DNA from 3 places in the Rhizobium sp. X9 genome. Region 2 is predicted to be linked to each of the others. Evidence: riboswitches for the same ligand, from Rfam matches in the RefSeq annotation. Region 2 holds a riboswitch; each other region holds the start of a gene.
What was found. Region 2 has a riboswitch for cobalamin ahead of JZY08_RS17555 (ABC transporter substrate-binding protein). Riboswitches for the same ligand answer to the same signal wherever they lie in the genome.
Positions count from the first base shown of each region.

Region 1: linked by a shared signal. The riboswitch ahead of nrdH (glutaredoxin-like protein NrdH) and the one ahead of JZY08_RS17555 (ABC transporter substrate-binding protein) in region 2 are both predicted to bind cobalamin.
Region 3: linked by a shared signal. The riboswitch ahead of JZY08_RS03020 (CbtB domain-containing protein) and the one ahead of JZY08_RS17555 (ABC transporter substrate-binding protein) in region 2 are both predicted to bind cobalamin.

Region 1 is NZ_CP071311.1:2,889,995-2,900,319, forward strand. It holds gene JZY08_RS13865 (ROK family transcriptional regulator) at 1-608, opposite strand, end outside; gene JZY08_RS13870 (sugar ABC transporter substrate-binding protein) at 875-1,897, shown strand; gene JZY08_RS13875 (ABC transporter permease) at 2,122-3,204, shown strand; gene JZY08_RS13880 (ATP-binding cassette domain-containing protein) at 3,204-3,986, shown strand; gene JZY08_RS13885 (nucleoside triphosphate hydrolase) at 3,983-4,612, shown strand; cobalamin riboswitch at 4,745-4,970, shown strand; gene nrdH (glutaredoxin-like protein NrdH) at 5,224-5,445, shown strand; gene nrdI (class Ib ribonucleoside-diphosphate reductase assembly flavoprotein NrdI) at 5,457-5,855, shown strand; gene nrdE (class 1b ribonucleoside-diphosphate reductase subunit alpha) at 5,843-8,029, shown strand; gene nrdF (class 1b ribonucleoside-diphosphate reductase subunit beta) at 8,046-9,020, shown strand; gene JZY08_RS13910 (alpha/beta hydrolase) at 9,050-10,162, opposite strand; gene recF (DNA replication/repair protein RecF) at 10,318-10,325, shown strand, end outside.
Region 2 is NZ_CP071312.1:568,451-578,775, forward strand. It holds gene JZY08_RS17540 (pseudoazurin) at 1-450, opposite strand, end outside; gene JZY08_RS17545 (ABC transporter ATP-binding protein) at 447-1,247, opposite strand; gene JZY08_RS17550 (iron ABC transporter permease) at 1,244-2,272, opposite strand; gene JZY08_RS17555 (ABC transporter substrate-binding protein) at 2,269-3,291, opposite strand; cobalamin riboswitch at 3,457-3,692, opposite strand; gene JZY08_RS17560 (GNAT family N-acetyltransferase) at 3,732-4,610, opposite strand; gene argE (acetylornithine deacetylase) at 4,840-5,964, shown strand; gene JZY08_RS17570 (glyoxylate/hydroxypyruvate reductase A) at 5,989-6,912, shown strand; gene JZY08_RS17575 (cupin domain-containing protein) at 6,939-7,295, shown strand; gene JZY08_RS17580 (aldehyde dehydrogenase) at 7,565-9,028, shown strand; gene JZY08_RS17585 (tartrate dehydrogenase) at 9,042-10,085, shown strand; gene JZY08_RS17590 (NAD-dependent succinate-semialdehyde dehydrogenase) at 10,101-10,325, shown strand, end outside.
Region 3 is NZ_CP071311.1:620,809-631,133, forward strand. It holds gene JZY08_RS02975 (LysR family transcriptional regulator) at 1-667, opposite strand, end outside; gene JZY08_RS02980 (GNAT family N-acetyltransferase) at 764-1,306, shown strand; gene JZY08_RS02985 (hypothetical protein) at 1,311-1,655, opposite strand; gene JZY08_RS02990 (superoxide dismutase) at 1,876-2,478, shown strand; gene JZY08_RS02995 (metallophosphoesterase) at 2,609-3,514, shown strand; gene JZY08_RS03000 (YafY family protein) at 3,656-4,372, opposite strand; gene JZY08_RS03005 (LysE family translocator) at 4,506-5,135, shown strand; gene JZY08_RS03010 (cytochrome c) at 5,253-5,687, shown strand; gene JZY08_RS03015 (cytochrome c) at 5,911-6,831, shown strand; cobalamin riboswitch at 7,017-7,258, shown strand; gene JZY08_RS03020 (CbtB domain-containing protein) at 7,423-7,605, shown strand; gene JZY08_RS03025 (CbtA family protein) at 7,616-8,335, shown strand; gene JZY08_RS03030 (hypothetical protein) at 8,340-8,654, shown strand; gene JZY08_RS03035 (type 1 glutamine amidotransferase family protein) at 8,848-9,414, opposite strand; gene JZY08_RS03040 (GNAT family N-acetyltransferase) at 9,436-9,924, opposite strand; gene pip (prolyl aminopeptidase) at 10,119-10,325, opposite strand, start outside.

The sequences.
Region 1 (10,325 bases), on a different replicon from region 2:
TAGCTGACATTTTCGGCAATTTCCGAGCGGATATCGACGCCCCGCCACCGTTCCATTTCAATTTGCGGTGCACCCACCTCCTGCGCCCAGTTCCACAACTCAAATGGCGCGGCGATGCCGACGCCCGCAATTTTCTGGCGTTCGGCGGGAGACAGCTTCGTTTCGAGTTCCGTTATGCCCTCTGTCACAAAGGGCAATATCCATTCCGGCATGGGGTAGGGATAGGTTCTGCGCAGCTTGAGCCTGATCCGGCCGACAAAATCCATAAGCACGAGATCGACGCTGCGCCGGCCGATCTTGACGCCGAAAGAGAAGACAGCGTCGGGGTTGAGGCGCATCGGTGTCGATGGCTGCCCCACCTTGCCGCGCAGCCTTTCACCACGAATGAGAAGACCATCCTTTTCGAGTGAGCGCATGATGACGGAGACGGTCTGTGCCGAGAGACCACAGAGCCTGGAGATTTCAGCCTTCGACAATCCGCCATGACGGCGAACGAGGGAAAGCACGAGCCGCTCATTATAGGCGCGCACCCCGATCTGGTTGGCGCCGCCGCTCATATCCATGGTGGTGGGCGGCGTTGGCGGCGCCGTCTCGACAGATTGTCTCATAATGTCATCCTCCCGCCCGCATATCCGTACATGACCGATACTCGCAGGCTTTATGGCAATCTTGCTATCGCAACGTTAAACGACGCGGCGATATTCCTCCCTGCCGTATATTAGAATGCCATATCGAATTAATAATTCAATCGGATTTATTTATTGACAGCCGTTTCCTTTGGTGGTTCCATCTGTGCCAACGGTCACTGTTCTCGGAGGAGACGGATCGTCGAGTAACCGTCACGGTGCTTAAATATCCATTGGGAGGATCACAAATGAAGACCACTGTTTCCGCTCTTCTGGGCGCGCTTGCGCTTGGCGTTTCTTTCGCTTCCGTCGCGTCCGCCGCCGATACGTCGGTGTGCCTCATCACCAAAACAGATACCAATCCCTTTTTCGTCAAGATGAAGGAAGGTGCGACCGCCAAGGCTAAAGAACTCGGCGTGACGCTGAAATCCTATGCCGGCAAGATCGACGGTGATTCCGAAAGCCAGGTTGCTGCCATCGAGACCTGCATCGCCGATGGCGCCAAGGGTATCCTGATCACCGCATCCGACACGAAGGGCATCGTTCCGGCCGTGCAGAAGGCGCGTGACGCCGGTCTTCTGGTCATCGCTCTCGATACACCTCTGGAGCCCGTAGATGCCGCCGATTCCACTTTCGCCACCGACAATCTTCTGGCCGGTGAACTGATCGGCAAATGGGCGGCCGGCACCCTCGGCGACAAGGTCAAGGACGCGAAAATCGCCTTCCTCAACCTTACCCCCTCCCAGCCGACCGTGGATGTGCTGCGCAACCAGGGCTTCATGAAGGGCTTTGGCATCGACGTGAAGGACATCAACAAGATCGGCGATGAAAACGATCCGCGCATTGTCGGCCATGATGTCACCAATGGTAACGAGGAAGGCGGCCGCGCGGCGATGGAAAATCTACTGCAGAAGGATCCGACCATCAACGTCGTTCACACCATCAATGAGCCTGCAGCTGCCGGTGCTTACGAGGCGCTGAAAGCGGTCGGTCGTGAGAAGGACGTGCTGATCGTGTCCGTCGATGGCGGTTGCCCGGGTGTCAAGAACGTTGCTGAAGGCGTGATCGGCGCGACCTCGCAGCAATATCCGCTGCTGATGGCAGCGCTCGGCGTGGAAGCCGTCAAGAAGTTCGCTGACACGGGTGAAAAGCCGAAGCCGACCGAAGGCAAGAACTTCGTCGATACCGGCGTGACGCTGGTGACCGACAAGCCGGTCAAGGGCCTCGATTCCATCGACACGAAGGAAGGTCTCAACAAGTGCTGGGGCTGATGCCTCGCCGTTGAAACCCGCGGGGGCAATCTTTGCCCCCGCCCTTGGACCCAGAATGATTTCAGGCACGATCCGGGGGATCGGACAAAGGAACAAACGGGTGTGCCGCATCCTGAAGGGATGACAGAGGCTGCCTCACAACACTTTGAATCTACGCATCATTCTCTTTGGAGACGGTTTCCCGTTTCGGGGCCGATGCGATGGAGCGATCGGGAGGAAAATCCATGAGCGATCAGCCGGTGCGGTCTCAGCCGCATAATGAATTTGAAAAAGTGCTCTCGGAAAGTTCGACGCAGGTCGCCGCTTTCGACACGCACGACAAGAATACGCTGGAAAAATTCCAGCATTTTCTCCATTCCAGCCCGGCCGCCGTGCCGCTTATCGTTCTGGTGCTGTCGCTGACTGTTTTCGGCCTGCTCCTCGGCGGCAAGTTCTTTTCGGCCTTTTCGCTGACCCTCATCCTGCAGCAGGTGGCGATCGTCGGCATCGTCGGCGCGGCGCAGTCGCTGGTCATCCTGACGGCGGGTATCGATCTCTCGGTCGGTGCGATCATGGTTCTGTCCTCCGTCGTCATGGGGCAGTTCACCTTCCGCTACGGTTTGCCGGCGGAGCTTGCCATTCTCTGTGGCCTTGCCGTTGGCGCATTCTGCGGTTTCATCAACGGCATCCTGGTTTCGCGCATGCGGCTGCCGCCTTTCATCGTCACGCTCGGCATGTGGCAGATCGTCCTCGCGACCAACTTCCTCTATTCCGCGAATGAGACGATCCGCGCCCAGGACATCGCCCAGCAAGCGCCGATCCTGCAATTCTTCGGCGCCAATATCCGTTTTGGCAATGCGGTCTTCACCTATGGCGTCATAGCCATGGTTCTGCTCGTCGCCTTGCTCTGGTATGTGCTCAACCGAACCGCCTGGGGCCGTCATCTTTATGCGGTGGGTGACGATCCGGATGCCGCCGAACTTGCCGGCGTCAACGTCAAGCGCATGCTGACGACGGTTTACACGCTCTCCGGTCTCATCTGCGCCTTCGCCGGTTGGGCCCTCATCGGCCGTATCGGTTCGGTTTCGCCGACAGCCGGTCAATTTGCCAATATCGAATCCATCACTGCGGTGGTTATCGGCGGCCTGTCGCTGTTCGGTGGGCGCGGCTCCATCATGGGCATGATTTTCGGCGCCCTGATCGTCGGCGTCTTCTCGCTCGGCCTCCGGCTTATCGGAACAGACCCGCAATGGACCTATCTGTTGATTGGCGTCCTCATCATCATGGCTGTCGCAATCGACCAGTGGATCAGAAAGGTAGCAGGCTGATGGCAAAAGAACCCATTCTCACAGCACGCAATCTCGTCAAGCGTTATGGTCGCGTGACCGCTCTCGACCATGCCGATTTCGATCTCTATCCGGGCGAAATCCTGGCGGTGATCGGCGATAACGGCGCCGGCAAATCCTCTCTCATCAAGGCGATTTCCGGCGCGGTGACACCCGATGAAGGGGAAATCCGACTGGAGGGCCAGCCCGTCCAATTCCGCTCGCCGATCGAGGCGCGCAAGGCTGGCATCGAGACGGTCTATCAGAACCTCGCGCTCTCACCGGCGCTTTCCATAGCCGACAATATGTTCCTCGGCCGGGAAATCCGAAAACCCGGAATTCAGGGAAGCCTGTTTCGGGCGCTGGACCGACCGGCCATGGAAAAATTCGCCCGCGAGAAACTGTCGGAACTCGGCCTGATGACGATCCAGAACATCAATCAGGCGGTGGAAACCCTGTCCGGTGGCCAGCGTCAGGGTGTCGCCGTGGCGCGCGCGGCTGCCTTTGGCTCCAAGGTCGTCATCCTCGACGAGCCGACCGCAGCGCTCGGCGTCAAGGAAAGCCGCCGCGTTCTGGAGCTTATTCTGGATGTGCGCTCGCGCGGGTTGCCGATCGTTCTCATCTCTCACAACATGCCGCATGTTTTCGAGGTTGCGGATCGCATCCATATTCACCGGCTGGGCAAGCGCCTGTGCGTCATCAATCCGAAGGATTACACCATGTCCGACGCCGTTGCCTTCATGACCGGCGCCAAGGAAGCGCCAAAGGAAACGCTTGCCGCATGACGCTGAAGCTTGAGACGATCGTCGAAGACGTTCTTCGGCGGGCAGAGGGCCAATCCCGTTTCATCATCGCCATTGCCGGTCCCCCTGGGGCCGGCAAATCCACGCTGGCGGATGCGCTCTGCGACGCTCTGCTGGCGCGGAGCGAAACGGCTGCCGTCCTGCCGATGGATGGCTTTCATATGGACAATGGCATTCTCGAAGAGCGGGGGCTGCTGCCGCGAAAGGGCGCTCCCGAAACCTTCGATGTGCGTGGTTTCCTCGATATCGTCTCCGCCGTCCGCAAGGGCGGACAGGAGGTGCTTGTTCCGGTTTTTGACCGTTCCCGCGAAATTGCCATCGCCTCCGCCCGTGCTGTCCCGCCAGAGACACGCTTTGTCCTTGCCGAAGGCAATTATCTCCTGCTGAATGAAGCGCCCTGGACCACGCTTTCCGACAGCTTTGACCTCACCATCTTCGTTGGCCCGTCCGTCGCGGTGCTTGAAGAGAGGCTGCGGAACAGATGGCAGGGTTACGGTCTCGATGCGGCTGCGATCCACGCCAAACTTTTTGAGAACGATCTTCCCAACGGAAAAAGGGTAATCGAGAACACTCGCCCCGCCGATATTCGCATCGATATCTGGGAATAGATTAACGCTTTTCCCGTCTTGAGCGGCAACTCCATTTATCGTTAAGCCTTTGTTGACTCTGTGTTGAATCTTTTTGATCCACAGGGTGGGGCTTTTCCATGTCTATTTATTGACGAGAAAATTTCCTCATATACTATATGTGGTGTTCGAGGTTCTTCCGATTCGCAAGCGTCGGGAGCTAAGACGGGAATTCGGTGCGTAACGCCATTAATGGCGGAGCAAGGCCGAAACTGCCCCCGCAACTGTAAGCGGTGAGCATCGTTCCGATTTGGGTCACTGGAGCCGAAAGCTCCGGGAAGGCCGGAATAGATGTTGTGACCCGCAAGTCAGGAGACCTGCCTTGAGCGCAAACGTCCACGGGCGGGGTGTCCGGAGGAAGGTGTTGACGCAAATGATTTGCGTGCGCCCTTTTCTGCCCCCTCCAGAACAAGCTTCGGGGTGAAGTCATGCCAGTGCATTTTTTTGAGTTCCTGCGCTCGTCGGCGTAGAGAATGATTTTCCACGGCTAAAGGCCGTGCCCGCCACCTGAATGACAGAACCATCGCCAACCGATTGCGATCGCAATCGGCAATGTTGAGCCGTGTGCAAAAGCGGCTTCGAAAGAGGAAATCATGACCGTCACCGTTTACAGCAAGCCCGCCTGCGTCCAATGCACCGCCACCTATCGCGCACTCGACCGCATTGGCGTGAGCTACGAGATCATCGATATCTCCGAAGATGCGGATGCGCTCGATCATGTTCGCGGCCTTGGTTACATGCAGGTTCCGGTGGTCGTCGCCGGCGAGCGCCACTGGGCGGGTTTCCGTCCAGATATGATCGGCTCGATCAGCTGAGGCGGCGGGCGATGGGGCTGATCGTCTATTATTCCAGCCGGTCTGAAAACACGCATCGCTTCCTTCAGAAACTGGGACGACGATTGTTTCGCCTGCCGCTGGGTGCCGAGGAGGAGGTGCCGCATGTGTCGGAACCCTATGTACTCGTCACCCCCACCTATGGGGGCGGCGGCACGAAAGGGGCCGTGCCGAAACCGGTGATCCGGTTCTTGAACGAGCCTTCCAACCGAAACCTCATTCGCGGCGTCATTGCGGCGGGAAACACGAATTTTGGCGCAGCTTTCGCATCCGCCGGAGATATCGTCTCGCGCAAATGCGCGGTGCCGTTTCTCTATCGCTTCGAGCTTCTCGGCACGGAGGAAGATGTCGCCAATGTCAAACATGGATTGGAACGATTTTGGACACGCTGACCTCGAGCGCGCTGCGCAAGGACGCCAAACAGCCGGTAGCCGCAAGCCAGAAACCGGTCGATACTGGGCTGGACTACCACGCGCTGAACGCGATGCTGAACCTCTATGACGCGGATGGAAAAATCCAGCTCGACAAGGACCGCCTTGCGGCGAGGCAATATTTCCTCCAGCACGTCAACCAGAATACCGTCTTTTTCCATAACCTCAGGGAAAAGCTCGATTATCTGGTGACCGAAGGATATTACGAGCAGGAGGTGCTGGACCAGTATTCCTTCAATTTCGTTCGTGACCTCTACGATGAAGCCTATGCCCGGAAATTCCGCTTTCCGACCTTTCTCGGCGCCTTCAAATATTACACCTCCTATACGCTGAAGACCTTCGACGGAAAACGCTATCTGGAGCGTTACGAGGATCGCGTCTGCATGGTGGCGCTGGCTCTGGCGCGCGGCGATGAGCAGCTTGCCCGCGATCTGGTCGACGAGATTATTTCGGGCCGCTTCCAGCCGGCAACGCCGACCTTTCTCAACGCCGGCAAGAAAAGCCGTGGTGAGCTGGTCTCGTGTTTTCTGCTGCGTGTAGAAGACAATATGGAGAGCATAGGCCGCTCCATCAATTCGGCCCTGCAGCTTTCCAAGCGCGGCGGCGGCGTGGCGCTGTCCTTGACCAATATTCGCGAATTCGGAGCGCCGATCAAGCAGATCGAAAACCAGTCTTCCGGCGTCATTCCTGTCATGAAGCTGCTGGAGGATAGTTTTTCCTATGCCAACCAGCTTGGCGCGCGACAGGGTGCCGGCGCGGTCTATCTGCATGCCCACCATCCGGATATCATGCGTTTCCTTGATACGAAACGCGAAAACGCCGACGAAAAAATCCGCATCAAGACCCTGTCGCTCGGCGTGGTGATCCCCGACATTACCTTCGAACTCGCCCGCAACAACGAGGATATGTATCTGTTCTCGCCCTATGATGTGGAGCGGGTCTATGGCGTGCCGCTGACCGAGATTTCGGTCACCGAAAAATATCATGAAATGGTCGCCGACAGCCGCATCCGCAAGAAGAAGATCAAGGCGCGTGAGTTCTTCCAGGTCATCGCCGAAATCCAGTTTGAAAGCGGTTATCCCTACATCATGTTCGAGGATACGGTGAACCGCGCCAATCCGATCGCCGGTCGTATCAGCATGAGCAATCTCTGCTCGGAGATTCTTCAGGTCAGCGAAGCGAGCGAGTTCAACGCCGATCTGTCCTATAGCCATATGGGCAAGGATATTTCCTGCAATCTCGGCTCGCTCAACATTGCATCAGCAATGGATTCGGCCGATTTCGGCAAGACGATCGAGACCTCCATTCGGGCGCTGACGGCAGTGTCAGACATGAGCCACATCTCTTCCGTACCCTCGGTGGAAAAGGGCAATGATGCCAGCCACGCCATCGGGCTCGGCCAGATGAACCTGCACGGTTATCTGGCGCGGGAGCGCATCTTCTATGGTTCCGAAGAAGGCGTCGATTTCACCAATATCTATTTCTATACGGTGACCTACCACGCCATCCGCGCCAGCAATCGCCTTGCCGTGGAAAGGGGCCAGAGCTTCAAGGGCTTTGAAAACTCCAAATATGCCTCGGGCGAGTATTTCGATAAATACACCGACCGGGAGTGGCTGCCTGCGACGGAAAAGGTCCGCGACCTCTTCGAAAAAGCCGGCATTTCCATTCCGACACAGGAGGACTGGAAAACCTTGAAGGAGGCCGTCATGGCTTCCGGCCTCTATAATCAGAACCTCCAGGCCGTACCGCCAACCGGTTCGATCTCCTATATCAACCACTCCACCTCTTCCATTCATCCGATTGTCTCGAAAATCGAAATCCGCAAAGAGGGCAAGATCGGCCGTGTTTATTACCCGGCTTCCTATCTCTCGAATGATAATCTCGAATATTATCAGGATGCCTATGAAATCGGCCCGGAAAAGATCATCGACACCTATGCGGCGGCAACCCAGCATGTCGACCAGGGCCTGTCGCTGACTTTGTTCTTCCGCGATACGGCGACGACGCGCGATATCAACCGCGCGCAGATCTACGCCTGGAAGAAGGGCATCAAGACGATCTACTACATTCGTTTGCGCCAGATGGCGCTGGAAGGCACGCAGGTTCAGGGCTGCGTTTCCTGCACGCTCTGAATTGAGGGACAAGAGAATGAACATTGCCGTAAAACCCGTGTCCCGCATTCGCGCGGTCAACTGGAACCGTATCGAGGACGACAAGGATCTCGAAGTCTGGAACCGCCTGACATCGAATTTCTGGCTGCCGGAAAAAGTGCCGCTCTCCAACGACATCCCCTCCTGGGGAACGCTGAAGCCGGAAGAGCAGAAACTGACGATCCGCGTCTTCACCGGACTGACTTTGCTCGACACCATCCAGAACGGTGTCGGCGCCGTGCGCCTGATGGCGGATTCGGCCACGCCGCATGAGGAGGCGGTACTGTCCAACATCTCCTTCATGGAGGCCGTGCACGCACGCTCCTATTCCTCGATCTTCTCGACGCTCTGCTCCACGCCTGACGTCGATGACGCCTATCGCTGGTCGGAGGAAAACGAGTTCCTGCAGCGTAAATCCGCACTCATCATGCGCGAATATGACAGCGGCAATCCGTTGAAAATGAAGGTCGCCAGCGTGTTTCTGGAGAGCTTTCTGTTCTATTCCGGCTTCTATCTGCCGATGTTCTGGTCAAGCCGGGCGAAGCTGACCAACACCGCAGATCTGATCCGTCTCATCATCCGCGACGAGGCCGTGCACGGCTATTACATAGGCTACAAGTTCCAGCGGGCGCTGGAGCGTCTGGGCGAAAGCGAAAAACAGGAGATCAAGGATTTCGCCTTCGATCTCTTGCTCGAGCTTTATGACAATGAAGCGAAATACACCGAAGACCTCTATGACGGCGTCGGGCTGACCGAAGACGTCAAGCAGTTCCTGCACTACAACGCCAACAAGGCGCTGATGAATCTGGGTTACGAGGCGCTGTTTCCCGCCGAGGCCTGCCGGGTCAATCCGGCGATCCTGTCGGCGCTCTCGCCCAATGCCGACGAAAATCACGACTTCTTCTCGGGTTCCGGCTCATCCTATGTCATCGGCAAGGCGGTCGCGACCGAAGACGAAGACTGGGATTTCTAAAACCGCTATGTCGAAAGGACCCGCAAAAGCTATTGCGGGTTCACCACCTGGCTCGCAAGCCGGAAGGGGCTGGAGACGGTTGCCCCGATTGCATCGAACACAAAGGCGCCCGCGCGGCCTATGCCGTTTTCGCCGTTGCCGTTCCGGCTCGCCTCCAGTTGTGGCACCAGCGATGCCAGTGCCGCATAGCGGTCATGGTTGAGCGGGTCCGACGCCTTCAGATTGGAAATATCCACGAATTGCACGCCCTCTTTCAGGGCTGCCTCCTGCACCTGCGGATCGGTCACATCCAGCGCGCCGATACGGGTGACGTCGGCCCCCAGGATAGAGGAGGCCTTCAGGGCTCGATCGTCTTTGGAGACGAGAACGGTGAGCGGCGGATTGAGCCGTCCTACCACCTCGATCTGCTTGCGGAACACATCGGCGTCGATATCCGGCGCGGCCAGCACGACCTGTAGTTTGGAGAGCACATCGTTCCTGCCTTCGAAGCGCAATTGCCGCAGCGCTTCCATGACCAGCCAGCCACCCATGCTGTGACCGAACACGACAATGCTTTTTCGCGGTGTCTGCCGGGTAAGGTCGGTCAGCACCATGGCCAGCGCGTCGCGCGAATAGGTCGCTGATTCCTTGTCGGCCACATAACCGGTGACGCTCGCTTGCGACGGCCAGGAAAAGACCAGCGGCACGCCATCCATATTGGCGTCGGCGGCCATTTGTGCCGCGCGGAACAGGGCCTCCTGATAGCTGTAATTATAGCCATGGACAAAAAGGGCGATCTGTTTGCCGGACCGTGTGACATCTCCAAGATCTTCGTTGAAGCGTGTTTTCGTCAGTGTGTCGGCTTTGGTGACGACAAAATCCTTTTTCGGGTCAGGCTTGCCTTTGGACCATTCTATATTTCCGCTTTTATGGTCGGGCGGAATGGAAATGTCGAAGCGTGCATAGTTGGGCTCGGCCGCGCGCTCCGCGGTGAAGCCCTTTTTGGCTTCCTTGTTTCTTTCCCGCGTGCTCGCCACATAGGCGGTCACGATTTTCGCGTCGCCGGTCTTGGTATTTATGGCCTGCAGCACATCCGCCCCCGGCCTGCCTGCGCAGGATGAAAGAAGGCCGAGAGCGAGAAGGAGCGATAAGATCAGGCGCATGAATGGGGTTACCGGTGATGAGGACCGGCTCATAAATAACCGGGCGCTAAAAAAGTTGCTACTGGAGAATGGATTGCGTTGTTGGGCAGGGTCTTCGATATGGGAGGGACGTTCCCCACCTTGCTATCCGGCGATGTTCGTTTTAGGCCGTACAGATGACGAA
Region 2 (10,325 bases):
GAAGAATTCCTCGAAGCGGGGCTTCGCGCGACCGGGCACATCCACCGTCTTATAGCTGTCCGGCAAGGCCGCCTCACCCACCTTGATCAACATCACCATGCCCATGCCGTAATGCGGCGAGCATTTGATGCCATAAAAGCCCGGCTGCTCGAAACCGGTCTCGAATTCTTCATTGATCCGGCTTTTGAACCCCTCGACACCTTCGGGAACCATGCCGTCAATGGTCGCGGCATTGTGGCTCTTATGCGTCGGCACGAAGCGGACGCGATCACCGGGGGCGATCTCGAGAAAATCGGGTTCAAACACCATCGGGCCTTTTTCGCCCCGGTTCAGCATCTTCACCTCGAAGGTTTCGGCTGTGGTGGGAAGGGGAAAAACTGCGTTTGCCGCCAAGGCAATGCCAGCTAAAGCGCAAAGCCATTTCGCATCAGGAGCAATCAGTTTCATCATCGTGCCAGTACTTTCCTTGCATGATCGGCCGCCCCGTGGGCGGGCAGAAAACGAATGTGGGAAAAGCCGCCCTCATCGGTGGTGACAACGGATTGCACCCCGAAAACGGAAGCGATCGTCGCCGAAGTCAGAACCTCCTGCGGCGGACCGACCGCGATCAATTCGCCCCGGTGCAAGATGGCGACGCGGTCGCAGAACATGGCGGCATGGTTGAGATCGTGCAGCGCCGCCACGACCGTCAGGCCCTGCCGGCGCACCAGATCGAGCAGGCCGATCTGGTGGCCGATGTCGAGATGATTGGTCGGCTCATCCAGAAGCAGGATATGTGGCTCCTGCGCCAGCGCGCGGGCGAGGTGCAGCCTCTGGCGTTCGCCGCCGGAAAGGTGATGCCAGTTGCGATCCGCCTTGTCCGCCATGTCGACATTTTCAAGCGCCGCATCGACGATAGCATCATCCTTTGACGACCATGCGGAAAGCGGGCCGAGATAGGGTGTGCGTCCAAGTTCGACAGCCTGTCGCGCGCTGATACGTTCGGTGGTTTCGGCCTGCTGCTCCACGAAGGCGAGCCTGCGGGCAAGCTCGCGCCGCCCGAATGAGGCAAGCGGCTCCTCGCCAAGCGTGACGTGACCTCTGCGCGGTTTGCGGATGCCGGCCAGCATGGAAAGAAGCGTGCTTTTGCCCGAGCCGTTCGGCCCGATAATGCCGAGGAACTGGCCGGAACCCACATCCAGCGAAACGCCGCGGACGATTTCGATGTTGCCGGCATGGAAATGCAGATCGTGGGCGGACAATCTCATGACCGCCCCCTTTTCTGCCCGAGGATGAAGGCAAAGGCGGGCGCACCGACGAGCGCGGTGATGACCCCGATCGGCAGGACCTGGCCGGGAATGACGATGCGGGAGAGAATATCGGCGACGATCATGAAAATCGCACCGGTCAGCGCCGTCACCGGCAGCAACAGCCCATGGCGAACGCCCACGAAGATGCGCGCCGCATGCGGAATGACGAGGCCGACGAAGCCGATGGAGCCGACAAGCGACACCATGACCGCCGTCATGATCGCCGAAACCGAGATCAGCACCGCATAGACCCAGCGCACGGGGATGCCAAGCGAGGCTGCGGCCTGACCGCCGAAGGCGAAGGCATCGAGTGCGCGGGCATACCAGAGGCAGACCGCAAGACCCGCAAGGCTGACCGGCAAAGCCAGCCAGGCATCCGGCCAGCGTACCCCCGAAAGATTGCCCAGAAGCCAGAACATGATGCCGCGCGCCTGTTCTGCATTGGCGGATTTGGTGACGATGAAAGATGTCAGGGCGTTGAACAGCTGCGAACCGGCGACCCCCGCCAGAATGATGGCGCTGTTGCCGTGTCCTGCCCTGACCGCCAGAAGGCTGACCAGCGAAAAAGCGACAAAAGCACCGATCAGAGCGCCTGCCGGCATCGTCAGAAACCCGGCGCCGAAGCCCAGAAGCGCCACCGCGACGGCGCCAGTGGACGCACCGGCGGAGATGCCGAGAATATAGGGATCGGCGAGCGGATTGCGCAAAAGCGATTGCAGCACCGCACCGGCGAGCGCCAGCGAAGCACCGCAACAGGCGGCGACGACGGCGCGGCTGAGACGGTAGCTCCACACGATGCCCTCATCCAGCGGCTCCAGCGGATAACCCGCGTGGAAGACACGGTTGGCGATGGTTTTGGCCACCACATCGAAGGGAATGGCAGTCTCACCGATGGCCGCTCCGGCCATCAGCGCGACGAGCAGCAGGGCCAGCGCGGCAAAAGCCAGACCAGCCCTGCCTAGATGGACGGAAAAACCGTTCACTTGGCGAGGCCGGCGGCGGAAATCGCGTCGGCCAGCGTTTCGATGCCCTCGATCGTGCGGATGGTCGGGTTCATCGCCTGTGCGTCCATGTCGAAGACGTGTTTGTCCTTGACGGCCGGCATGATGCTGGCAACCGGATCGGTCGCAAGGAACTTGCGCTTGACGGCAACATCATCGGCAGGGAAACGGCGGCGATCCATCTGGCCGGCGACGATCACGGTCGGATTGGCCTTGGCGATGGTTTCCCAGCCGACGGTTGGCCATTCCTCATCGCTTTCGATGACATTTTTCAGCCCGAGCGCGGACATGATGTAACCTGGCGCACCCTTGCGGCCGGCCACATAGGGATCGATATCGAGTTCGGCGCTGGAGAACCAGAAGACGGCGGAAAGCTTGCCATTCGCCGATGCAATCTTGGCGCGGGCTGCCTCTTCGCGCTTCTTCAGGTCGGCAACAACTTCCTCGCCGCGATCCTGCACGTTGAAGATCTTGGCGAGGTCGCGGATTTCCTGATAGATGAGGTCCATGGTGAAGACGGTGTTGCGCACGCCATCGCCACCGCCGGAATTGTCCTTGCCCATGCAATCGGCGGGCGAGGTATAAACGGGGATACCGAGCTCGGCGAATTGCGCCGGTGTTCCGACAACACCCTCCGGGCCGATCTGCCACTGGAACTGCGTCGTCACGAGGTCCGGCTTCTTGCCGACCACGGCCTCGAAACTCGGATCATTGTCAGCCAGCCGCTCGACCTTTGCATTGGCCTCCTCGTAACCCTTCAGAACCGGGCCGATCCACAGCGCCGTGCCAACCACCCTGTCGGCAACACCGAGCAGATAAAGAACCTCTGTCGTGCTCTGGCCAACGGAGACAGTGCGCGAAGGCGCCTGCCTGAAGGTGATATCCTCGCCGCAGCTGTTGATCGTCAGCGGATAGACGGTCTCAGTGGCATGGGCAGTGCCGGCGGCAAATGCGACGGCCATAAGAGCGGCCGTAACCGGCAGGTGTTTGAAATAAAACATATGTTCTCCAGTCTAAATTAGGTGGCGTGATCCGAAGCGGCGCGTATCAAAACGCGTGGCGACAAACGGATGGCGTGTGTGGAGATGGAGAACGGGGCACGGAATACGTTTCCGCAGACGGAAAGGTCATAATCAGCTCCTCTTCCGGGCATCCCCGCCCGTAACGATGGTCCATATTATGACGGCAGGTCTCCTGGCTCGCGAATATGCACCGTTCATCTGCCTTCCCGTATCCCGGAGGATACAGTGGCATGACGCTTTCAGGCGTCACGGGGATGAGCGGCAATCCGCTTACAGTTGCGGGGGCAGCCACGGCATTGGGCGAAAAACATCACCCGCACCATGTTCCCTATTAATCCCTTTGCCCTTCGGCTTCAGGAACCGTCGGTTTCTGACATACGGGCCAAGCGGCGGGGCGTCAATTGCGATAGTGCCGCAGCTCAACACAAAGACGGACCTGCCAGCGCGAAAATTTTCGCCGCGCCCGAGCCGACCGGTTGAGGCCCATCTTTCGACATGGTGGTCAGCGTCTCGATCACCACCAACCCGGATTGCACCAGAAAATCGGTGAAAAGCCCGCTGTCGCACACGGCATCGAGGCGCACCAGCTGATCATCCAGATCGGCAAAATGCCGCTGGACCAGCGCGATCGCATCGGTTTCCTCGCGCGCAACGACCGGGCCGACGATGTGGCCCCGCCCCGCCACTCGGCGCAATGCAAAAGCGATGAGGTGATCCGCCTCGAACAATCCGTAACCCGTATTCTCCTTCAGAAGCCGCTGGAGGACGCCACGGCGCGAGACGCCGAAGGCTAGCCGGTCGATCGCCACCACGTCCGCCAGATGATCTTCCGACAGTGGCTCGATCCTTCTTTTCTTACCAGGTGTGGGCATTTCGACAGGGCACAGCGGCTTTCCCCGAAGGAGATGCACTTTTTCCGTATCTCCCACAAAGCCGAGCCCGGAAAACAGCCGCCGCGACACGTCCGTCGCGTTCAGCCGCAGGGAGACGGTGGGGAATTTCGCGATCAACTGCCGCACCAGCCATGGTGCGACGCCCTGCCCCTGCAGGCGGGGGGAAACGATGACCATGCCGAGTGTTGCAAAACCCTCGGCATAGGGAAAGAGCATCGCGGTTGCGACAACGCGGTCAATCTCGTCCAGCGCGGCAAGTCCAACGCCGCACTGGCGCAGGAAACACCATTCATTTGCGTGATAACGCCACCCGACAGCCATGGAAAGCGCATGCAGATGATCGGCATCCATTTCGGCGATATCCACCGTCCGCAACTCGAAACTATCGACTTTGAGCAGGTCCATACCAAAAGGCCCTCATCCCTTCTGCGCGGAACCGTCATTCGGTCCAGGCAGCCCAGCCACGACACCCGAAGATAACCAGCCTCACCAGCACGAATTTCCTGAAAGCACTGGAAGGACACAACAATCTACCGAAATCATCCGCATTTCGGCAGATAAACGCCGCAGACCATTCTAAGCTTTTGCGATGACAATCCGGTCAAGCGTAAGCGGCCGGCCAGCGGAGACGGCCATGAACGCAATCGAAATCCTTGAGCGTCTTGTCGGTTTCCCATCGGTGGTTGGCACCGCCAATGGCGACATTGCCGGATGGATTGCCGATTATCTGGAGAGCCAAGGCGCGACAGTATCGCTGCTGCCGGGGCCCGAGGGCGACCGCGCCAATCTGTTTGCCACCTTCGGACCTGCCGACGCCGCCGGCTATGTTCTGTCCGGCCACATGGATGTGGTTCCCGCCGGAGAGCCGGAATGGTCTTCCGATCCCTTTACGCTCAGAACCGAAGGGGACCGTCTTTACGGACGCGGAACCACCGACATGAAGGGCTTCCTGGCCACGGTTCTCGCTGCAGCTCCGGCTTTTTCACGCATGGCGCTGAAGCGGCCCATACACATTGCCTTTTCCTATGACGAGGAGGCGGGCTGCCGTGGCGTTCCCCACCTCATTGCCCGATTGCCGGAGTTGTGCACGAGACCGGCGGGGGCGATCATCGGCGAGCCAAGCCATATGCGGGCCGTGCGCGCTCACAAGGGCAAGGCCGCAGCACGCATCACCATCCGTGGCCGCTCCGGCCATTCGTCGCGTCCCGATCAGGGCCTGAACGCCATCCACCTGATGACGAGCATTATGGCGAAGGCCGTCGAGACGGCGGATGCGCTGACGCGCGGACCGTTCGAAACAACCTTCGAGCCACCCTATTCCTCGCTTCAGATCGGCACGGTCAAAGGCGGTCAGGCGATCAACATCATCCCCGATTTCTCAGCCATCGAGCTGGAGGCACGGGCCATTTCAGGCGTCTCGCCACTTGCCCTGCTGCAGCCGGTGCGGGAGAGCGTGGAGGCATTTGCCGCAAAGGGCATCGATATCGACTGGACGCCGATGAGCGATTATTCGGCGCTTTCATTGGAGGCCGATACTCCGCTCGTCCTGCTTCTGGAGGAACTGACCGGCACCGCTTGTCTCGCCGCCGTCAGCTACGGCACGGAGGCGGGGCTGTTCCAGGCGGCGGGCATCGACGCCATCATCTGCGGGCCGGGCGATATCGGCCGCGCCCACAAACCGGACGAGTTCATAACGACAAGCGAACTTTCCGCCTGCCAGTCGATACTGGAAACGCTTGGCCGCCGCTGCACGGCTTAAACCTTCGGGAAGCATGGATTTCAGATGACATTTCTCTTCAATTCCGACGCAAAGCGCGGCGAGATATTCCGGCAGGCTCTGGCCGCAGAGCTGCCTGATCTACCGTTTTCGATGGATGCGTCCAGTGTCGATCCGGATGCCGTCCGTTACCTCATCACCTGGACGGTGCCGCAGGATATCGCCCGGTATCGCAATCTCGAAGTGCTGTTTTCGATCGGCGCTGGCGTCGACCAGTTTCACATCGAGACCATCCCCGAAACGGTGAAAGTCGTGCGCATGGTGGATGAGGGCATCATCCGCATGATGCAGGAATATATCTGCCTCGGCGTGCTTGCCCTTCACCGCAACCTGCCGGTCTATCTGAACCAGCAGCGCGAGCAATTGTGGAAGGCCCTGCCGCAGCGGCAGGCGGAAGAGTGCCGGGTGGGCGTTCTTGGTCTCGGCATGCTGGGCGTTGCGGCGCTGGAGCGGCTGAAACCTTTCGGTTTCCCGCTTTCCGGCTGGAGCCGCTCACCGCGCGACATCGATGGCGTGACCTGCCTCCATGGCGCTGAGGGGCTGGCCACCATCCTCTCCACCAGCGATATTCTCGTCTGCCTGCTGCCGCTGACCGACGAGACGACAGGGCTTCTGAATGCCAAGCATCTGGCCATGCTGCCCGAAGGGGCTGGCCTGGTTCATGCCGGGCGCGGCAAACAGCTTGACCACGAGGCTCTCATCGACACGCTGGATAGCGGCTGGCTTTCAGGCGCCGTCATCGATGTCACCGATCCGGAGCCCCTGCCGGAAGACCATCGCTTCTGGTCGCACCCGAAAATTCTCCTGACGCCGCATATCGCCAGCGTCACCCAGCCGCATTCCGCCGCCCGCACCGTTGTCGAGAACATCAAACGATACCAGTCCGGTCTCGAACCGCTCGGCCTCGTCGACCGCAATCGCGGATATTGATCATCCCGTTCCAGGAAAGGACACCCATGCCACTTCTCAAGACCATCGACACCCACCCCGCTTTCGAGCCGAAGACCTCCAAGGTCCTGCCTGAACGCCTTGTCTCCGGCGATCCGACAACCAGGGTTTGGGCGCTGGACGAAGCCCGCGACGGCACCGTGCGCACCGGCATCTTTGAAGCAACCCCCGGGGAAAACCGCTCGATCAAGGGCGAGACCTTTGAGTTTTGCCACATCGTTGAGGGCGTTATCGAAATCACGCCGGATGGTGGCGAACCGCAGCGTTACACCGCAGGCGACAGCTTCGTGATGAAGCCCGGCTTCGTCGGCGTCTGGAAGACCATCGAAACCGTGCGCAAGATTTACGTTACGGTCACCGGGTAATTTGTTAAGCGGAATTGTAAGCATTGCGGGCTGGCGTGCAGGAAACCGCCAGCCCGCAACAGGATGTCAGACCGATGCCGGTATGGGTATCATACCTGATCGTCTTTTGGCCCGGCTGCCGCAATTCTCAATGAGGGACTTATGCGCGCCGAAGATTGCGCCGTGTGCCGCCTGCAAAACAGGATTTTCGTTCACCACCCACACCGCAGTCGGTGGATGCTGCTTGCCATCAGGGGGTAGCGTAAAGGCATATCCACAGAGGATTCCCCATGACGCTCAGCTTCGATCCAGACAGCCTGTCCCTGCCGATCGGCCATTTCATCGGCGACCGGCTGATCCCGGCTAAAAATGGCATCGACATGCACCGCCCCTCGGACGGCATCGAATATGCCGGCTGCCCGAAGGCCGATGCGGCGCTGGTCGATGAGGCGGTGCAGACCGCCAAGGCCGCGCTGAAGAGCAGCAACTGGGGCGGCGTGCGGCCGCGTGAGCGCACCAAGGTCTTGCAGCGCTGGGCCGACCTGATCGAAGCGGAAGCCGAAACGCTGGCGAAAATCGAGGCGCTCTCCTCAACCCGGCCGGTGGGCCAGCTGATCGCCGGCGATATCGCCGTCACCGCCGAGCAAATCCGCTTCTTCGCCGAATTCGCGGACAAGGAAGGCGGCGATCTCGTGCCGACCGACGATGCGAGCCTCGGCATGATCATGACCGAACCCTATGGCGTGGTCGGCGCCATCACGCCGTGGAATTTTCCGGTGTCCATGGCCGGCTGGAAGCTTGGCCCGGCACTTGCAGCCGGCAACGCCGTGGTACTGAAACCATCGGAAATGACGCCCTTCTCCAGTATTTTCATGGCGCAGCTGGCGATCAAGGCCGGACTGCCCGCCGGTCTCATCAACATCGTGCTCGGCGATGGGCCCGTGACTGGCAATGCCATCACCGGGCACCCTGATATCTCCAAGGTCAGCTTCACCGGTTCCACCGCAGCGGGAGCGGCGATCATGGCCAATATCGCCCGCACCGGCATCAGGCCCATGACGTTGGAACTGGGCGGCAAAAGCCCGCAGCTGGTCTTTGCAGATGCCGATATCGAAAAAGCAGCCGCCGCCATCGCCGGCAATATTCTTTCCAACGCCGGGCAGGCCTGCGTAGCCGGCTCGCGCATCATCGTTGAGGAAAGTGCGGCCGACGCCCTTTCCGCCGCGATCATTGCCCGCATGAAGGCAGTGAAGCCCGGTCCGACCTGGGACGAGACGACGCAATATTCGCCGATCATCTCCGAGGTGCAGCGCAGGCGCATCGACGGCATCGTGCAGGCGGCGGTCGCCCATGGCGGCGAATGCCTGACGGGCGGCGCAAACATGGACGGCCCCGGCTATTTCTACCAGCCGACGCTGATTGCCAATGTCGACCGGACCTCACCCGCCGTTACCGAGGAAATCTTCGGGCCGGTGCTGACGTTGCAGACCTTCCGCACGGAAGAAGAGGCGCTGGCGCTTGCCGATCATCCGACCTACGGTCTGGCGGCGGGTCTTTTCAGCCGCGATATCTCGCGCGTCATGCGCCTGTCGCGCGCCATTCAGGCGGGAACGATCTGGGTCAATCGTTATGGCCGCTCACGCGACCATATTTTGCCGACCGGTGGTTACAAACGCTCAGGCATCGGCAAAGATCTCGGACGAGAGGCCTATCTCGCCAACCGCAAGAGCAAAAGCGTCCTTATCGGACTGTAACAGGGGAAATGTCTTGAAAACGCATCGCATCGCACTCATTCCCGGAGACGGCATCGGCAAAAGCGTGACTGATGCCGCCTGGCAGGTTCTCAACGCCGCCGCTAAAGGCTCCGATTTTGCGCTCGAAGGCACCGAATTCCCCTGGTCCTGCGCCTTCTACAAGGAAAGCGGCGCGATGATGCCGAAGGACGGTATCGAGACCCTCCGCGGCTTCGACGCCATTCTGCTCGGTGCAGTCGGCTGGCCGGCGGAGGTGCCGGATTCCGTATCGCTGCACGGCCTGCTGCTGCCGATCCGCAAGGCTTTCGTGCAATATGCCAATATCCGCCCTCATCGGCTTCTGCCCGGTGTGCAGGGCCCGCTGAAAGCGGATGGGTTCGACATTCTCTGCATCCGGGAAAACACCGAGGGTGAATATTCCGGTGCAGGCGGGCGCGTGCATCAGGGCACCGACGACGAGGTTGCCGTTGAAACCTCGATCTTCACGCGTAAGGGCGTGGAGCGCATCCTGCGCTTCGGTTTCGAACAGGCGCAGAAGCGTCGCGGCAAGCTCGCCTCCATCACCAAGTCCAATGCCCAGAAATATTCGATGGTGTTCTGGGACGAGGTGACCCACAGGCTCGCTGCGGAATATCCAGACGTCGAAGTATCGAGCTATCATATCGACGCCATGGCGGCCCGCATGGTGATGGCCCCGGAAAGCCTTGATGTGGTGGTCGCCTCCAACCTCTTCGGCGATATTCTGACCGATCTCGGCGCAGCCATCCAGGGCGGCCTCGGTTTTGCGGCCTCCGCCAATATCAATCCCGACCGCACAGCGCCATCCATGTTCGAACCGGTGCACGGTTCCGCCCCGGATATCGCCCATCTCGGCATCGCCAACCCCATCGCGGCCATCTGGTCCGGCGCCATGATGCTCGAGCATCTGGGCCAAACGGACGCGGCCGTCAGGATCATGGCGGCGTTGGAAACGGCGACCGGCCGGGGTATCGGCACGGTGCCGGGCAAGGACAAGACGGATGCCATAACGGCCGCAATTCTCGCGGCGCTCGACTGATTTCGGAGAGAGATGATGCAGGGCTTGAAGGACAAGGAACTCTTTCGCCAGACGGGTTTGATCGGCGGCGCATGGAAAACGGCCGCATCGGAAAAAGTGGTCGACGTGATCGACCCTGCGACACAGGCGGTGATCGGCACCGTGCCGGATATGGGCGGCGCGGAGACCCGCGCGGCGATCGAAGCCGCCAACGCCGCTTTCGGACCATGGAAGAAGAAAACCCACGCGGAACGCGCAGCG
Region 3 (10,325 bases), on a different replicon from region 2:
CTAGCTCCATGGCGGGTTGCACGGTGCGACCGCCAGTCGAAAACCATTGATCCACGAGCTTGCGTGTATTGCCGCCCTCGTAAAGCAGCAACGGCTGTGTCGAAAGGGTCTCCGCGTTCAGGATCGTTGCGGCGGGAACGGAGCCGCGCGGGAAAACGGCGACCAGTTCGTCGAGATGGATATCGCTGATATCGAGGCTGCGGCCGCTCGCGGGCAGGGCCACCACCGCCGCGTCGATGGTATTGGCCTCCAGAAGCCTCAGGATATCGTGGGTATTTCCCGTCTGCACGACGATGTCGATACCCGGCATCGTCTGCCGGATCCTGCCCAGCACCGGCGGTAGCAGATAGATGCAGGCCGTTGCCCCCGTGCCAATGCGCAGGCGTCCCGTCACCCCGTTGCGATGCGGTGCGACGGTGTCAATGGCATGGGCCACTTCCTCGGCGATCCGCCTTGCATGGATCAGGAAATCCCGACCTGCCGCCGTTGGCTGCGCGCGCCTGCCGACCCTTTCGATCAGCCGCACGCCCAGCTGCTTTTCGAGCAGCCGGATGTGCAGGCTGATGGCCGGCTGCGTCAGCCCCGCCTTGTCGGCGGCGGCGGAAAAGCTGCCGAGATCGGCCACATCCATGAAGCTGCGAACCTGCCGCAGATCGAGGTCCATCATCAAAGAAAACCTTATCGTTTGTATAAGATAGATAATCTTTATTTTGATTGCATCGCAATGCACAATGATGCCGTGAATGACCCGCAGGACAAGAGAATGACCCTTTCCACCGTTTCCAGCCTTTTGATCCGCCCTTGTGAAGAGGCGGATATTTCAGCCATTACCGAAATTTACCGGGATGCCGTGCTGCACGGCCGCGCCAGCTTCGAGATCGATCCGCCGGGCATGGACGCGATGCGCGAGCGCCGCCGTCTGCTGGTGGAGGGAAATTACCCCTATCTGGTGGCCGAAATGGATGGAAAAGTGGCCGGATATGCCTATGCCGGGGCTTACCGCGCGCGCCCGGCCTATGGCGCTGCGGTAGAGGATTCCGTCTATGTCGATCCCGCCGCAAAGGGCATGGGAATTGGCCGGAAACTGCTCGACGCGCTGATTGAGGAGGCGACCTCACGCGGCTTCCGGCAGATGATTGCGGTTATCGGCGATAGCGCAAACGCCGCCTCTATCGGCGTGCACCGCGCCGCCGGTTTCGAGCACGTCGGCACCTTCAGGTCTATCGGCTGGAAACACGGCCAATGGCTGGACACCGTGCTGATGCAGCGCGCGCTGGGCGTGGGCGACACCACGCCCCGTTTCTAAGGCATCAAGGCTTGGTGGAGCCGGGAATTTCAACCTTCAGCGTATCGCCGGCAAGCTCGCTGCCGAGTTCGACGGCCTTGGTCTTCTTGTCATAGACGCAGATATGGCTGATCGTCGCGTCTGCTCCCTTGGCCTTGCCGGTGATGATGGCGAGGCCGTAATTCTCGCTGCCGACCGGATCGACCACGGCCTTGGCGTCTTCGATCATGTCTTCGCTTGCGGCAAGGCATGCCGTCTGCACATCCGCCACGAATTCCTTCCACGCATCGTCCGACGAGGCGGAGGCGGGCAGAGCCAGCGACGAGAAGGCGGCGACAGCGAGAATGTTTCGGGTGATGGAGCGCGTCATGGAATTTCCTTCCTGCAATCTCGGCAAAAGCGAACCGATAGGGTGGAAAACGGTACGCCAAGGTTGTGAAACAAATGTGGTGGCGGCTTCACGGAGAGGAATTTTCTCTTTTGTCGGAACATTTTGATATTTCGCAGGTTGCCCAAACAGAGGTTCGCTCCTATGGTCCGCTCACACGGTTTCTAGGAGCGGTAACCCGCTGCAAAAAGGAGTAAAAACCATGGCCTTCGAACTTCCCGAACTCCCCTACGACTACGACGCGCTTGCACCCTACATGTCGCGCGAGACGCTCGAGTTCCATCACGACAAGCACCACAAGGCATATGTCGACAACGGCAACAAGCTGGCTGCTGAAGCAGGTCTTTCCGACCTGTCGCTTGAGGAAGTCGTGAAGAAGTCCTTTGGCACCAATGCCGGTCTCTTCAACAACGCTGCCCAGCACTACAACCACGTCCATTTCTGGAAGTGGATGAAGAAGGACGGCGGCGGAAACAAGCTGCCGGGCAAGCTGGAACAGGCAATCGCCTCCGATCTCGGCGGTTATGACAAGTTCAAGGCTGATTTCATCGCCGCCGGCACCACGCAGTTCGGCTCCGGCTGGGCGTGGCTCTCCGTCAAGAACGGCAAGCTCGAAATCTCCAAGACCCCGAACGGCGAAAACCCGCTGGTTCACGGTGCAGAGCCGATCCTCGGCGTCGACGTATGGGAACACTCCTACTACATCGACTACCGCAACCTGCGTCCGAAGTACCTCGAAGCCTTCGTCGACAACCTCATCAACTGGGACTACGTCCTGGAGCGTTACGAGGCTGCTGCCAAGTAAGGCTTGCTGACTGGAACTTTTCGAACACCCGGCCCCTCAGGCCGGGTGTTCTGCTTTTGAGGCCGTACAATCCAACTGTCGCCCCGGCTTGTCACAAGCCTGTCATCAGCCGGGTTTATCGCGGCGCATCATGACTGAAAAAACCAGACCGCTCTTCTCCTTCGGCATCGTTGCTGATCCCCAATATGCCGATGCTGATCCCCGCCCGGAAATGGGCCGGTATTATGCAGAGAGCCCGAAAAAACTGGCGCAGGCGATCGATGCCTTCAACCGCGAGGACCTGGCCTTCGTGGTGACGCTTGGCGACATCATCGACCGCGGCTTTGAAAATTTCGAGGCGATCCTCGGCGTTTATGACACCCTTCGCCATCCCTCGGTCATGCTGCCGGGCAATCACGATTTTTCCGTTTCCCCCGAGCATCTGCCCGCCATCCATGCCCGCCTCGGCATGAAGGCTCCCTGGCATGATTTCGCCATCGGCGAGATACGCTTCGTCGTGCTTGACGGCAACGAAGTCAGCCTCTTTGCCCCGCCGCCCGGTGATCCGCGCCGCGCGCTTGCTGAAAACAGGCTGAAGCGCCTGCAAGATGCTGAAGCCATCAATGCGCAGGACTGGAACGCATCGCTCAGCGACGAGCAGTTCGAATGGCTGCGCACCGTTCTGCAGAAGGCGGACGCGGCAGGCGAAAAAGTGGTCGTTCTCTGTCACTACCCGGTCTATCCGGAAAACGCCCACAATATGTGGGATGCGCCGCGCATCCTCGATCTTTTAGGCGCGCACCCTTCGGTCACCGCATGGTTCAGCGGCCATAACCACGATGGCAATTACGGCGTGCTGGGCAACACCCACTTCGTCAACTTCAAGGGCATGGTGGATACACCCGACCAGAACACCTTCGCCATCGCCGATGTTTTTACCGACCGGATCGTCATTCGCGGTTTCGGGCGCGAGGAGGATCGGGTGCTGGAGCATCTGCGGCAGAAGTCTTTAGAGCGGCTCAACAATGTCGGTCATGGTCAAGAAATGGCGGGTTGAGATCGGCAAATCTCGGCCCTCATTCCTGTGCTTGTCACAGGAATCCAGCCAGCCCAAGTTTTTGGGCTGAAAGGACTCCTCCCGCCGCGCAGACGCGCGTCGACTGGATTCCTGTGACGAGCACAGGAATGAGGGCTCGCCTTAGTCACCGGCACGTTCCATATCTCTGCCCAGCTGATTGCTCTGCCAGCCGCTCATCCACAATTGCCGCAACCTTTCGCCTTCCATCTTGAAAAAGCTGCCCGTGGTTTTGCAGGCCATCACCCGGTCCGAGCGGAAGTTGCGGATCGCCTGGCGCAATTCGCACCAGGCGACGATATTCACCGTTTCCGAATAATAGATCACGGCAATGGGCCGGATTTGCCGCCGGGTCTCTGCGCCGGTTTCATCGCGATAGGTGAGGTCTAGCCGCTCCTCGTCGCGTACTGCCCGCCTGACCATGGAGAGATCGATGCCGGCGGGTGAGGGGGCGATGCTGCCCCAGGCATGCAGGGCATTGGCGGAGAGCGTCTTCGACAGCGGTTCGGGCAGGGATGCGGCGATCTTGTCGCTGACCTTTTTTGCCGCCTGCCGCAATTCGGCATCCCCCGTGCGGGCAACCATGGCGAGCGCAAGCACGATTGCCTCGGTCTCCTCGATGGAAAACATCAGCGGCGGCAGGTTGAAGCCGGGACGCAGGATGTAACCGACACCGCGTTCCCCCTCGATCGGCACACGCATGGTCTGAAGGGCGGCTATATCGCGATAGACCGAGCGCGCCGTCACTTCCAGCGTCTCGGCAATGGTCTGCGCGGTCACCGGCCTGCGCGCCACCCGCAGGATCTGGATGATCTCGAACAGTCTCGACGCCTTGCGCATTGCCGTTTTTCCCGGTTGCTTCACCACGCAACTGACACAACGCTGTCAGTTGGCTTTTCCTATAAACAGGAAAACACATTGAGAAACATATGCTTTCCCGAATGTGTCGCAAACTGTCTTGGGAGATACTGACATGAGTTATGCTGAAAATCTCTGGCTTTTCTTTCTGGTCCTGTTCGGCATCATCATCCTGCCGGGCATGGACATGCTGTTCGTGCTGGCAAGCGCGCTGACGGGCGGCAAGAGAACCGGCCTTTCCGCCGCAAGCGGCATGAGCGCGGGCGGCATCGTACATTCGCTTTACGGCGCCCTGGGCGTCGGCATGCTTGCCGCCTGGATGCCGTCGCTTTTCCTGCCGCTGCTGGTCTTCGGTGCGGCCTATATGATCTGGATCGGCATCGGCCTGATGCGCAGCGCGATCGTCGTGAACGGTGATGAGGCGCAGGCGAGCGCCTCGGTCAGAAAGGCGTTCTGGCGGGCGGTGCTGACATGCCTTTCCAATCCGAAAGCCTATCTGTTCATGATGGCGATCTACCCGCAATTTCTCAAACCCGTCTATGGTCCGATCTGGATGCAGGGGCTGGTGATGGGCGCAATGGTGGCGGTCACGCAATTTACGGTCTATGGCGCTCTGGCGCTGACGGCAGATAAAAGCCGGGCATGGCTCGTTTCCTCGCCGGGCGCCACGATCTTCATCGGCCGCGCCGCCGGTTTCATGCTGATTGCCGCGGCCCTGCTGACGCTTTGGGAGGCCTTGTCCTAGACTTCTGTTTTCACGAGGGAATTCACCGCAATGTGACTTCTTTTCGCCATCCGGAAAGGGCATCCTCGCGCCGTTCCATCTAGCGTCCGGCGTCCGCCGGAATCAAGGAGAGAGTGTATGAAACTGAAAACCATCGCGGCGGCCATGCTTTTCGGCTGTCTTTGCGCCGGAGCGGTCTACGCTGCCGGCGAAGTCGAAAAGCGTGAAGGCATGATGAAGCAGATCGGTGGCTCCATGGGTGCGCTCGCCGCTATCTCCAAGGGCCAGAAGCCCTTCGACGCCGACGTTGTCAAGGCAGCCGTCACGGCCATCAGCGCCAACGCCAAGGCTTTCCCCGACCAGTTCCCGCCCGGCAGCGAGACCGGCAGTGCTGCGGCCCCCGCCATCTGGGAAAATTTCGATGACTTCAAGGCCAAGGCGGCGAAGCTCGGTGCGGATGCGGACACGGTTCTCGCCAATCTCCCCACCGATGAAGCGGGCGTCACCACCGCCATGAAGACGCTCGGTGCAGACTGCGGCACCTGCCACCAGACCTATCGTCTGAAGAAATAATGTGTCGGAAGACTGCTTTCGAGCGGTCTTTTCCCGGTCGCGGCTAAGCCGTGAACCGCTCCCGCGTCATCCTCGCCCCTGAGGCGAGGATCCATAAGCCGTCGAATTGTGGACCCTCGGTTCAGGCCCGGGGAAGACGTCCAGCAAGCGGGAGGGCTATCGATAATCTCGACCGCCTTCGGGCGGCCAAATATGCTCGGTCGGGCAAAAGGGGAGAGGGGTCATGTCCTCCATTTGGACGAAGCTTGCGGGCGGGATCGCGGTTGCGGCCATTGCGGGTTACGGAATTTTCGCCTGGGTCACCGCGCCTCAGCGGCAGGCGCCCAGCCATTGGGTGAGCCTCGGCGAGCCGGATCTGGCCAATGGCGAAACGCTGTTCTGGGCCGGCGGCTGCGCAAGCTGCCATGCGGCACCCGATGCGACGGGTGATGCGCTTTTGACGCTTTCGGGCGGGCAGGCGCTGAAAAGCCCCTTCGGCACCTTCCATGTGCCCAATATTTCCTCCGATCCGCAGCATGGCATCGGCAGCTGGACGCTGGCGGAATTCGGCGATGCCATGACGCGCGGCGTCGGCAAGAACGGCGAACATCTTTACCCCTCCTTCCCCTATGCCTCCTATGCACGCATGACGCAGAAGGACATCAACGACCTCTACGGTTATCTGAAAGTCCTGCCCGCCAGCCAGAACGACGCGCCGGATCACGATCTGCCTTTCCCCTTCAACCTGCGCATGGCGCTGGGCGGCTGGAAATTCCTCTATTTCGACACATCGACGCGGCCCCGCGTCGAGCTTGCCAATGCCAACGCCGAATTGCTGCGTGGCCAATATCTGGTGGAAGGGCCCGGCCATTGCGGCGAATGCCATACGCCGCGCAACGCGCTTGGCGGGTTCCTCAAGGATAAATGGCTGGCCGGCGGTCCCAATCCGGAGGGCGAAGGCCGCATCCCCGACATCACCCCCGGTTCGCAAAGCATGGGAGCCTGGGCGGCGGCCGATATTGCCAGCTATCTGGAAACCGGCTTCACCCCGGAATTCGACAGCGTCGGCGGTTCCATGGTCAAGGTGCAGCAGAACATGGCGCGTCTGACGGCCGATGATCGCGATGCGATTGCCGCCTATCTTAAGGCGATACCGTCGCGGTAACCCTCGGCCGTCATGCCGGACTTGATCCGGCATCCAGCCACGGCGCGTCTGCGCCGTGAGACGGATCTATTGCGATCAAGGACTTGATCGTGCTGGACCCCGGATCTAGTCCGGGGTGACGAAGGTGGAGGCGACGGCGTGCGGTTGGAAAGCAGGCCCGCCATTGACTCCCGCACCCACCCGTCGGATAACAATCCTGTGATGGTTCCTTCCGGGCGTTCCGGAAGGTGAAAAGGGAACACGATAGGGAGACATCCTCATTCGTGGCTGCCCCCGCAACTGTGAGCGGAGAGCCTGAAACGAAATGCCACTGGTAAGCCATCTCGCGGGGAACCGAGGTTCCCGATCAAGGCGAGGGTGATGTCGGGAAGGCGTTTCAGGTTTTGACCCGTAAGCCAGGAGACCTGCCATTACGGAAATGTCCATGCCGGCGGGGTGTCCGGAAGAGCGGAATTTCAGGGCGGCCAGGCAAGGTGGCTCCCTGTGTCAGTCTCGTTATCCCCGTGGTGAAGTGTATCGCATGCGGCTGCGCGGCTTCTTGCCGTTCCGCCGCGTCTAAAGGCGCGGGGTCGCGCCGTAAGAGGGGTCACCATGTCCATCAACCAGAATACGGCAAATGCCGCCGTTTCAGCAAAAACGGGCAGCTTCGCGCAATCGCTGACGGCGATCGTGCTTGGCCTGTTCGTCGTCGGTTTTGTCGGCTTTTCGCATGTCGAAGCCGTTCACAATGCCGCGCATGACACACGTCATGCCAATGCTTTCCCCTGCCATTGAGGGGTAAAGCATGTCGTTCTTTCGCAATATCGTTTTTACCGCAGTTCTCGTCGGCATCGTCGGCGGTTTCGCCGTCTCGGCCATGCAGGCTGTCGGCACCACGCCGCTGATCCTTCAGGCGGAAACCTATGAAAGCGCCGGTGGCGAAGCAGCCCACAGCCATGATGCGCCCGCTGCCGGTTCCGCGGCCGCCGTTCCCGCCCATGAACATGATGAGGAGGCCTGGGCTCCGGCCGATGGCTTCGAGCGCACCGCCTATACGGTGGCCGCCAATGTTCTGACCGCCATCGGTTACGCACTGGTGCTGACCGGCCTCATCTCTCTGCGTGGCACCAATGCCGGCTGGCGCGAAGGTCTTCTGTGGGGCGTTGCCGGTTTCGCCGCCGTCATGCTCGCACCGATGATCGGCCTGCCGCCGGAACTGCCGGGAAGCCCGGCTGCAGCACTTGAGGCGCGGCAGATCTGGTGGCTCGCAACCGTTGCCGCAACCGCGGGCGGCATCGCGCTGATCGCGTTCCGGCGCGAACCCTGGGCAATCGTTCTGGCGCTGGTGCTGATCGTTGCCCCGCATGTTGTGGGCGCGCCGCTTCCGCCGGAAGGCGAACATGCGCTGGCGCCGCTGCCGCTGGAGCGCCAGTTCATTGTTGCCGCGACCATTACCAGCTTTGTTTTCTGGGCTCTGCTTGGAACATTGAGCGCGTTTTTCCTGAAGCGCTTCCAGTCGGCTTGAGACCATGCAGGACGCAGCGGGATGGAGTGACGAACTCGATGCGCTGCGTTTTGCCGTTCCCGGTCACGGCGCTTTCTGCGCCGTGCACCGCCTTGCCTTCAAGGCAGTTCTTGGCGCCAGCCCCGAAAGGGGGGCGGCGCTCGCTTTCTTCCACGAGCACGAAGCTGCTTTTACGGCTGCGGCACTCGCCAAGATAAAACGCTCGGCCTTGCCCGCCGGTCGTAGCCTGCATTTGAACAGTCGCGATATCCGCCGGGCTATTGCGGGCGAGGGCGGGGATGTCGCGCCCCGTGTCTGCCGGGTGCTTGATCGCGGGTAATGCGCGATAGTCTCACGACTTAACCTCCCCACCACCCTCATTCCTGTGCTTGTCACAGGAATCCAGTCGATGCGGCTCTCGCGCAGCGGGATGAGTCTTTTCAGCCCAAGGACTTGGGCTGGCTGGATTCCCGTGACAAGCACAGTAATGAGGCTAGGAGGGCCCGCAAAAACTGTCGATACCAGAATGCGCCTCACCGGTGCTCCGCCGCAAAAATTCCAAGTTCCGCCTCGGCTTCCGGACCAAAGAGGCCGAGGTGTTTCAGAATTTCCACCGCGAAACTCACCGGCGCACTGCCGGCTGCCGTGATGATGCCGCCATCGCTGACCGCTTTCGGCTGGTCGCGATAAAGGCTCTCGCCGCGATAGGCCGGATAGGCCTTATGTGAGGTCAGCGAATTGCCGGTATGGGCGACGTCATCAAGGACGCCCGTGCCGCCGAGCGCGCTTGCCGCCGCGCAGATGCCGGCAACCAGCCGGTCCTTCTTGCGAAACCGCTGCACCAACCCGCCAAGATCGGCAGCCGTTCCCTTTTCCCAGCTGAGACCGCCGGGAATGACGAGCGCATCGATATTGTCAGGGTCGAGCGCGTCATAGGTTGTGTCGGGCGTAACCTTCAGCCCACCCATCGACGTCACCGGCCCACCATCCGGCGTGGCGTAAACGATCTCGACGCCGAGATAGCTGCGCGCCGCAGCAGCAAGCAGCGCCGGTTCCCAGTCCGCAAAATCCTGCGCGAGCGCAATCGCAATCCGTGTCATGGCCGTCTCCGTTCGGTGCAATCAGGCAATCGACTGCATGTAGCGCATGCCGGTGACCGGCCGGGGCGCGAAATCCATGTTTTCGTAGAAACGATGCGCCGCCACATTGCCGGTCGTGGCGCTGACGGAAAGATAGTCGCAGCCGAGCCGCTTGGCGATGTCGCGCGCGCGGGAAACCAGGTGCTGGCCGGTGCCATGGCCACGATGGCCGTCACGCACGTAGAGATGATGCAGCTCAAGCCCGCGCCGACCTTCCTGCGCCCTGTAGAGCGGCAGAAGCAGGGCGTAGCCGATCAATTCACCATCGGCTTCCGCCACCAGCCCATGCACCCAGGGAAGCGGGCCGAACAGGTCGCGTTCCAGCTTCGCCGGCGTGATCGCTGCCGCATCGCCATGGTAGGCGGCAAGCAGGGTGATCATCTCGTTGAGTTCGGGCAAATCCGTCTTGCGCGCGCCACGAATAATGACGACGGGCGGTCTTTCCAGTGTAAGGGAGCTATCTTCGGTCATTTCGCTGGTCCTTCGGTTTTATCGGTGCCGTCAGGACGCTTGAAAAACAACAAAGCCGCCTGACGGCGGCTTGTTGACAATATGATCTGTCGAGCCGCCCTTAAAGGTAGGCCCAAAAGTACGAGCAGGAGATGGGTGCGCGTTCGTTGATCATGCCAATCAAATGCGCCCGAATCTAAAATCTGTCAAGCGGGTCAATTCGCAAATCGCGCGATTGCTGAAACAATGGCTTCCTCCATCCCCGCGTCTGCCGTGGAGTGTCCGGCGCCGTCGACCATGATCAGCTCGCTTCCCGGCCATGCGGCGGCAAGCTCGTAGGCGGTGACCGGCGGCCCCTGAAGATCGCGCATGCCCTGGATGAGCAGGCCGGGAATACCCGCCAGCCTGCCGGCGTTGCGAAG